2 regions of the Xanthobacter sediminis genome follow, and region 1 is predicted to be linked to the other one. Evidence: riboswitches for the same ligand, from Rfam matches in the RefSeq annotation. Region 1 holds a riboswitch; the other holds the start of a gene.
What was found. Region 1 has a riboswitch for cobalamin ahead of V5F61_RS17360 (CbtB domain-containing protein). Riboswitches for the same ligand answer to the same signal wherever they lie in the genome.

Region 1 (4,204 bases):
ATCGGCCGGATCGGCACCACCATCGCCGAGATCAGCCCGGTGGCGGCCCGCGTGGCCGATGCCGTCGCCGGGCAGGCGGACACCATGGACGACATCCACCGCAGCGCCGAGGGGGTGGAGCGCTTTGCCGAGACGGTGGCGTCGCGTGCCCTTTCCATCAGCGCTGCCACCGGCGCCGCCGCAGAAACCGGCGCCGAGATCGAGCGCAGCACCGCGCAGGTGGCCGACGGCGTGCGGGAGATGGCCCGCCATCTCCTCAGCGTGCTGCGGCAGACCGCCATGGGCGATCGCCGCCGGTTCGAGCGCTGGCCGGTGGAGATCCACGGCCGCGCCAGCTTCGCCGGCTCCAGCCAGAGCGTGAAGACGCTGGACCTGTCGCAGGGCGGGGTGCTGCTCGCCGCGCTCTCTCCGGCGCCGGTGGTGGGCGCGCCGGTGCGGCTGGAACTGGGCGGCATGGGGCTTCTCGCCGGCCGGGTGGTGGGCATCAGCGCGCTCGGCTGCCATGTGGCCTTCGATGATTGCGAGAACGAGGCCGTCAAGGCGCGCCTCGCTGCTCTCGCCAGGGAGGCGGCGCCCGCCATTGCCCGCGCCAGCGCGGGAGCCGAAAAGGTGCGCCTCGTCCTTGAGGAGGCCTTGCGGAACAGGCTGATCTCGCAGCCGGAGCTGTTCGACACCCAATACCGGCCGGTACCGGGCTCCGACCCCCAGCAGGTGGAGACCGCCTCCCTCCCGCTGCTCGAACGACTGCTGCCCACGCTGATCGAGGCGATGGTGGAAGAGGACCGCAGCTTGGCCTTCTGCGTGGCGGTGGACATCAACGGCTATCTGCCGGTGCACAATGCCCGCTATTCCAAGCCGCAGCGGCCGGGCGACCCTGTGTGGAACAATGCCAACAGCCGCAACCGCCGCATCTTCGATGATCGCGCCGGCCTCCTGGCCGCGCGCAACACCAAGCCCTATCTGGTGCAGGTCTATGCCCGGCAGATGGGCGGCGAGGTGGTGATGATGCGCGAGGTGGATGCGCCCATCTTCGTCGCCGGTCGCCACTGGGGGGCGTTCCGCACCTCCTACAAGCTCTGACCGCAGAAGGGGGCCTCGCGCGCGTATCCTGCCGCGCTCAGGCGTGCGTCGGCGCCCGGCGGGGCGGGTCCGCTCCGGCAATAGGGTGCGTCGTGTCGTCGGACTGCGCCGCTACGCCTCCCGCGTGAGGTTCCGGTTGAGCGATCGCAAGGCCCAGCGCCGCCCGTCGAAGCGCAGGTCGGTCAGGCTCAGCGGCTCCACGTCGATCCGCCAGAAGGCGGCGGCAGGCGCTTCCAGGGCGAGGAGGACGGCGCACCGGATCACGGCCGCGTGGGTCACCGCCACCGTGTGCCCGCGCCCGCCGCTCTGGCGCTCCATCCATGCGGCGAGGCGCGCCTTGAGGGCCGCCACGGTCTCGCCGCCTTGGGGCGGGCGGATGTCGTCCCGCATGAACGCTTCAAAGGCCTTAGGCTCGGATGCCGCGATGTCGGCGATGCCGTGCCCCGCCCACGGGCCGTGATCGAGATCCGCGAGGGCGGGCTCCGCCCCGGCCTCGATCCCAAGGGCCTCCGTGGTCTGCCGGGCGCGCAGGGCCGGGCTCGTAAACGCGCGGTCGTGGCGGGGCAGGCACGCCGCCAGCCCCGCGAGGCCGGCCAGGGTCTGTGATTCTGCCGGCTCGTCCGCCGGAAAGACGGCCCGGCGCATGGCCGCGGTGGGGGCGTGGCTGAGGAGCGTGAGGCGTAGCATGCCATGCAAAATGCCACGGCGTGGCATCGCGATGCCACATTCCGTTGACACGCGGGTGTGCCGGCGCCTAGCTTGGGCCGTCGAATGCCGATTGGAAGCCGGTGAAATTCCGGCACGGTCGCGCCACTGTAGATCGGGGCCTTCATTGTCGTCCCGAAAGTCAGATCTGATCCGCACTCGACCATATTCACCCAGCGGGACGCGTCATCCCCGGAGTGCGCCATGTCTGATCTTGTCCTGAAGCCTGCCGTCCACCCCGCTCCCATCCCGGTGAGCGAGATCCTGCCGTGGGCGGTGTTCGCTGGTCTCATCCTCCTGCTCGCCATCTATTTCGTCGGCGCGGAGGAGGGAGCCACATCCCTCATTTCCGGGTCCTACGTGCACGAATTCGTGCACGACGGGCGCCATCTCCTCGGCTTTCCCTGCCACTGAGGAGCGCGTCATGGTCGGAAATCTCCTGCTGCGCGGCATGCTTGTCGGCGTGGTCGCGGGACTTCTCGCGTTCGGGTTCGCGCGGGTGTTCGGGGAACCCCCGGTGGCGCACGCCATCGCACTGGAGGAAGCCGCGGGCCAGGCGAAGGGCGAAGCGCCCGAGCCGGAGCTCGTGAGCCGCGAAGTGCAGGCCGGCGTCGGCCTGTTCACGGGCGTCGTCACCTTCTCCGCCGCCCTGGGCGGCCTGTTCGCGCTGGTCTTCGCCTTTTCCCAGGGCCGGCTGACGACCCTGTCGCCGCGGGCGACCGCGGGCCTTCTGGCGCTGGGCGGCTTCGTCGTGCTGGTGTTGGTGCCGGGGCTGAAATATCCGCCCAATCCGCCGGCGGTGGGCGACCCGGAAACCATCGGCCTCAGGACCCAGCTCTACTTCGCCATGCTGGTGGCTTCGCTGGTCGCCGCTTCCGCCTCGGTGGCGCTCGTCCGCCGGCTGCGCGCCGGGCTCGGCGCCTGGAACGCCGTGCTCGCCGGGGTCGCCGCCTATGCGCTGCTCGTGGTGCTCCTCCAGGCCGCGCTGCCGTCGGTCAACGAGGTGCCCGAGCAGTTCCCCGCCACGCTGCTGTGGCAGTTCCGCCTCGCCTCCCTGGGCCTCCAGGCGATCATATGGACGACGCTGGGCCTGCTGTTCGGGTACGTGGCGGAACGCACCCTCGCTCATGCCGGCTCGGGCTCCGCGCGGCTCACCCCCGTGGCGGGCGCGCGATAGCGTGTTCCTGGTTGGGGGAGGTTGAGGCTCCGCCCGCGGACTATCGGCTCACGGCCTGCGCGATCGCCGTGAGCTGGTGCCCGCTTCTGGTGCAAACCCGGCAAGCCGCGCCCCATCCACGCAGCGCACGTGCGGGCCTTCACACGGGTGGAAATGATTCATCCCCCGGGGTCCTGGCCGTGGCCCGCATGGGCTCCCTCGCGTTCTCGATCCCTTCAAGCGAGATTGGACGTCTCCCGGCATGAAGAAGAGTGAAGCCGATGCGGGCGGAAGGCGTTCCGGCGCGTGCGTCTGGCGGCTGGCGTTGCTCGTGCCGGCATGGCTGGCGCTGCTGGCGCCGCTTCCGGCCAACGCCCACCGGCAGACGGTGCAGGGCGAGCGGAGCGGGCTCGAGATCGCCGGCCTCACCCATGGCGAGATGGCTGTGATCGCGGGCTATGCGCCGGCCATCCGCGCCGCGGCGCAGAGCCAGATGCGGACCGATCCCACCTTCCGGCGGCTCGCGAACTTCGCCGCGCTCCAGCGCACCTATTGCCTGTGGGGCCTGATGCCCGGCAGCGTGGCCGACGAGGACAGCCCCTTCAACGCCTGCATGCACGCCTATCTTTCGGCGCTGCGCGCGTTGCTCGTGCACATGCGGGACATGCCGGGCCGGCAGGATGCGGCCCTGAAGCTCGACCAGGAGATGACGCGGGAGCTGGAGCGTAACGCCGCCTTCAACGTCATCTGTCAGTTCAGCAGCGAGAGCTTCAACACGGCCGAGGTCATCATGCCGGAATGGCGGGACATCGCCCGCCATCCGCCGAGCCTGCTTGCGGCCGGCGGGGTGGTGGTGGCGCTGGGCGCTGCCGGGGCGGCGCTGTTCCGCCGGCCGGGCGCTCACCCGCGCCGCAGCAGATAGGTATCCATGATCCAGCCGTGCCGCGCGCGGGCAGCGGCGCGGGCGGCGAGGATGCGGGGGCCCGCCTGCGCCAGCGGGCCCGCCTCCAAAACCTGCTCGGGCATGCCGAGGAAGGCGCCCCACCAGACGTGGAGGCCCTCCGGCTCAAGCCCCTGGAAGCTGCATTCGCCGTCCAGCATCACCACGATGGTGTCCGCGCCCTGCGGCCAGCCGAAATCGCGCAGGCGGCGGCCGGTGGTCACGGTGACCGGGCCGTTGACGGTGTTGAAGGGGATGGCGTGTGCGGCCGTGAGGGCCTGCAATGCCGAGATGCCCGGCACCACCTTGATGCGGGGGCGCGG
Region 2 (4,204 bases), on a different contig from region 1:
CGAACTCGCCATGGACCAGCACGTCGAGGCCGATCTCCTCCTGCCAGCGCACCGCCCGCGCCGTCTCCTCGCGCAGGAAGGCGGCGTAGGCGCCGTCGTCGAGCGCGCCCTTGGCATGGGCGGCGCGGGCCTTGCGCACCTCCTCCGTCTGCGGGAAGGAGCCGATGGTGGTGGTGGGAAAAGCCGGCAGGCCGAAGCGCCGCCGCTGCAGCTCGGCGCGCGCGGCGAAGGAATTCTTCCGGCGCGCCATTTCGTCCGTGACCATGGCGATGCGGGAGGCGACGGCGGCATTGTGCACCTTGGGCGAGGCGCGTCGCGTCGCGGCGGCCGCGGCGGAAGCCTCGAGCGCGACCTTCACCTCGTCGCGCGCGCCGGAGAGCGCGGCGGCGAGCACGCGCAGCTCGTCCATCTTCTGCAGCGAGAAGGACAGCCAGGACTTGAGCTCCGGGTCGAGATCGGTCTCCTGGTCCAGATCGATGGGGACATGGAGGAGCGAGCAGGAGGGCGCGATCTGGACATGATCGGTGCCGCGCCGCGCCACCACATCCTTCAGGCGCTCCACCAGGGCCGGCAGATCCGCCCGCCAGATGTTGCGCCCGTCGACGGCGCCGAGCGAGAGCACGAGGCCCTTCGGCGCCCGCGCCGCCACCGTTTCGAGCTGTTCCGGTGCGCGGGAGAGATCGAGGTGCAGGCCCGCCACCGGCAGGGAAAGAGCCGTGTCCAGATTGTCGTCGAGCGCGCCGAAATAGGTGGCGAGCATGATCTTGAGGCTGGGCAGCGCGCGGGCGAAGGCGCCGTAGGCGCGGCGCAGGGCGTCACGGGTGGCCTCGTCGAGGTCGAGCACCAGGCAGGGCTCGTCCACCTGCACCCATTCCGCGCCGTTGGCGACGAGGCGGCGCAGCATGTCCGTGTAGACCGGCAGCAGGTTTCCGAGCAGGGAGAGGGGATCGAAGTCCGCCGCCTTGGACTTGGCGAGCTTCAGGAAGGTGACGGGGCCGAGCAGCACAGGGCGTGTCTCATAGCCCAGGGCCCTGGCCTCGCGATATTCCTCCACGGCCTTGAGGGAGGCGAGCTCGAAGCGCTGGCCGGGCGCGAGCTCGGGCACCATGTAATGGTAGTTGGTGTCGAACCACTTCGTCATTTCCTGGGCCGGGGCACCCGCGCCGGCGTGGTGGACGTGGCCGCAGGCGCCTGTTGCCGCGCCGCCGCTGCCGCGCGCCATGGCGAAATAGGTGGAGAGCGGCACCTTGCCGCCGCTCCAGCCGTAGGCCTCGGGAATGGCGCCCACCATCACGCTGGTGTCCAGCACCTGATCGTAGAGCGAGAAGTCGTTGGAGGGGATGACGGTGATGCCCCGCGCCTTCTGCCGCGCCCAGTTCTGCGCGCGCAGGGCGGCGGCGGCGGCGAGCAGCTCCGCTTCGGAGGTCTTGCCGGCCCAGTGGCTTTCGAGCGCGGCCTTCAGCTCGCGGCGCGGGCCGATGCGGGGCGTGCCCAGGGTGGCGACGGGGATGGTGGAGCGGAAATTGGCGGAGGCGGTCACGGCATGAAGCCCTTGTGCTGTGGGCGGGCCGTGAGGGCAGGCGTCGAGCCTCCGCGCGGCGGGAGCCGGCGGAGCCTGAGCGCACCACCGGGACACCCCGCCCGAGGACGTTTCTGTTGCCGGGGCAGGTCTCCTGGCTCACGGGTCACGGCCTTGCGTCCGCCTTCCCGGGCTTGCGCCCAGTGGCATGGATGGAGCTTGGCTCGCCGCTGACAGTTGCGGGGGCAGCGCCGGCTTCGCACCGGCTTCCCTCTTAGCCGCGGCGCCGGAAAAACCGGTCCGCGGAACCTCGACGCCGGGCAGTCTGTTCGGGGAAGATGACGCTGTCAAGCGCCATATAAGGACATGCTTATGTCGTAATTTCATTTGCAGGCGCTTCAGCCCGCCGCATAGGGCGTGAAGGCGCTGCGGTTCTCGTCCACCGCCAGCGGGCGGCCGATGAGAGGAAAGGCGCGCTGGGGGCAGGCGGGGCGCTCGCACACCTTGCAACCGGCTCCGATGGGGGTCGCCGCAGCCGGGTCCGCGAGGGCGAGGCCGCGCGAGTAGACGAGCCGCCCGGCATGGCGGATGTCGCAGCCGAGGCCGATGGCGAAGGTCTTGCCGGGATCGCCGTAGCCCCCGGCGGCGTGGTGCACGGTGCGCGCGATCCACAGATAGGTGCGCCCGTCCGGCATCTGTGCCTGCTGGGTGAGGATGCGGCCGGGCTGGGCGAACGCCTCGTAGACGTTCCACAGCGGGCAGGTGCCGCCCACGCGCGAGAAGTGGAAATCGGTGGCCGACTGGCGCTTGGAGATGTTGCCCGCCCGGTCCACCCGGATGAAGAAGAACGGCACCCCCAGCGCCCCCGGCCGCTGCAGCGATGAGAGGCGGTGGCAGATGGTCTCAAAGCCGACCCCGAAGCGCGCGCCGAGCCGCTCGATGTCGTAGCGCTCCGCCTCCGCGGCCTTGAGGAAGGCGCCGTAGGGCATCAGCAGCGCGCCGGCGAAATAGTTGGCGAGGCCGATGCGGGCGAGGGCGTGGGTTTCCGGCGCGCCCTGGGCCGCCGCGCGGGCGAGGCGGGTGATGGCCTCGCCCGCCTCCAGGAAGGCGAGCTGGGTGGCGATCTGGAATGCGCGCTGGCCGTCGTCGAGCCGGCGGGAGAGGCGCAATACACGCTCGCCGGGCAGGAACCGGCGCTGGCTCTCGCCTTCGGCACGCGCCACGCGCACGCCATGGCGCGCTTCCAGATGGCGGGCAAGGCCCTCGGCCATGTCGCCGGCGCTGAGATCCGCGTTCTGCGCCAGCTTTTCGGCGGCCTCGTCCAGCTCCGCGAAGTAGTTGTGGTGGGCATAGAAGAAATCGCGCACCTGCTCGTAGGGCATGGGCGCGGCGTGGGTTGCGATGCCGCCGGTGCCGAGGCCGAGCTCGCCCGCCATGGCATCCGCCCGCTCCAGCGCGTGGCGCCAGCGCCGGTGCAGGGCCACCACGGCGCGGCCGAGCGCGGGCATGGCGGAGGCGACCTCCTTCAGCTCGGCGAGGCTCACCTGCTCGCCGTTGAGCGGATCGGCGAACACCTCGCGCAGGTCCGCCACCAGCCGCCCCTCGTCCCCCTCCGAGAACAGCTGCACGTCCACGCCGAAGATTTCGTTTATCTTCAGCAGCACCGGCACGGTGAGGGGGCGCTGGTTCTTCTCCAATTGGTTGAGATAGCTGGCGGAGAGGCCGAGCGCCTGGGCCAGCGCCGCCTGGGTGAGGCCCCGTTCCTCCCGCAGCCGCTTCAGGCGCACGCCGACGAAGGTCTTCTTCATGCCCGGCTCCGGGATTCGCAACATTTGCAAATCAGCGGTCTATGCCTCGCAAATCCACGCATTTTCAGTCATTCCGCGCTGTCTCGTTGGCAAATATTGTGAGGAAACGATCCGGCTGCAAGACAAATCGCAGCCGGTGCGCAGCAGCCGAAACGCGAAGAGGAAGACCCCATGGGCCAGCGCAAGAGCTACGCCGAACTCGCCGCCGAACTGAAGGCGCGGTTCCCCGAAGGCGTGGCGGCCGGCGGCGTGAGCGTGGACGACATCATCCAGCTCCGCCTCCAGAACACATTCGACACCCATCTCGACATCGCCCGCGCCATGGCCAGGGTGATGCGTGCCGACATGGCGGCCTATGACGCCGACTCCTCCCGCTTCACCCAGTCGCTGGGCTGCTGGTCGGGCTTCCACGCGCAGCAGATGATCAAGTCCGTGAAGCGCCTGAAGGGCACGGCGAAGGGCGCCTACGTCTACCTTTCCGGCTGGATGGTGGCGGGCCTGCGCAACCGCTTCGGCCACCTGCCGGACCAGTCCATGCATGAGAAGACCTCGGTGGCGGACCTGATCGAGGAGATCTACGTCTCCCTGCGCCAGGCGGACGAGGTGGCCATCAACGACCTGTTCAAGGCGCTCAAGGCCGCGCGCGCCAAGGGCGACCGGGCCGCCGAGGCCGAGGCCATCGCCGCCATCGACAGTTTCGAGACCCATGTGGTGCCGATCATCGCCGACATCGACGCGGGCTTCGGCAACGAGCATGCCACCTACCTGCTCGCCAAGGAGATGATCAAGGCCGGCGCCTGCTGCCTCCAGATCGAGAACCAGGTGTCCGACGCCAAGCAGTGCGGCCACCAGGACGGCAAGGTGACGGTGCCGCGCG

Region 2: another riboswitch for cobalamin. It lies ahead of metE (5-methyltetrahydropteroyltriglutamate--homocysteine S-methyltransferase); the one in region 1 lies ahead of V5F61_RS17360 (CbtB domain-containing protein).

The regions. Positions count from the first base shown of each region.
Region 1 is NZ_JBAFWH010000015.1:44,086-48,289, reverse strand. It holds gene V5F61_RS17370 (methyl-accepting chemotaxis protein) at 1-1,080, shown strand, start outside; gene V5F61_RS17365 (histidine phosphatase family protein) at 1,192-1,767, opposite strand; adenosylcobalamin (AdoCbl) riboswitch at 1,834-1,988, shown strand; gene V5F61_RS17360 (CbtB domain-containing protein) at 1,990-2,199, shown strand; gene V5F61_RS17355 (CbtA family protein) at 2,210-2,962, shown strand; gene V5F61_RS17350 (hypothetical protein) at 3,204-3,863, shown strand; gene cobF (precorrin-6A synthase (deacetylating)) at 3,842-4,204, opposite strand, start outside.
Region 2 is NZ_JBAFWH010000001.1:277,153-281,356, forward strand. It holds gene metE (5-methyltetrahydropteroyltriglutamate--homocysteine S-methyltransferase) at 1-1,540, opposite strand, end outside; cobalamin riboswitch at 1,647-1,847, opposite strand; gene V5F61_RS01095 (short-chain fatty acyl-CoA regulator family protein) at 1,918-3,327, opposite strand; gene V5F61_RS01100 (isocitrate lyase) at 3,499-4,204, shown strand, end outside.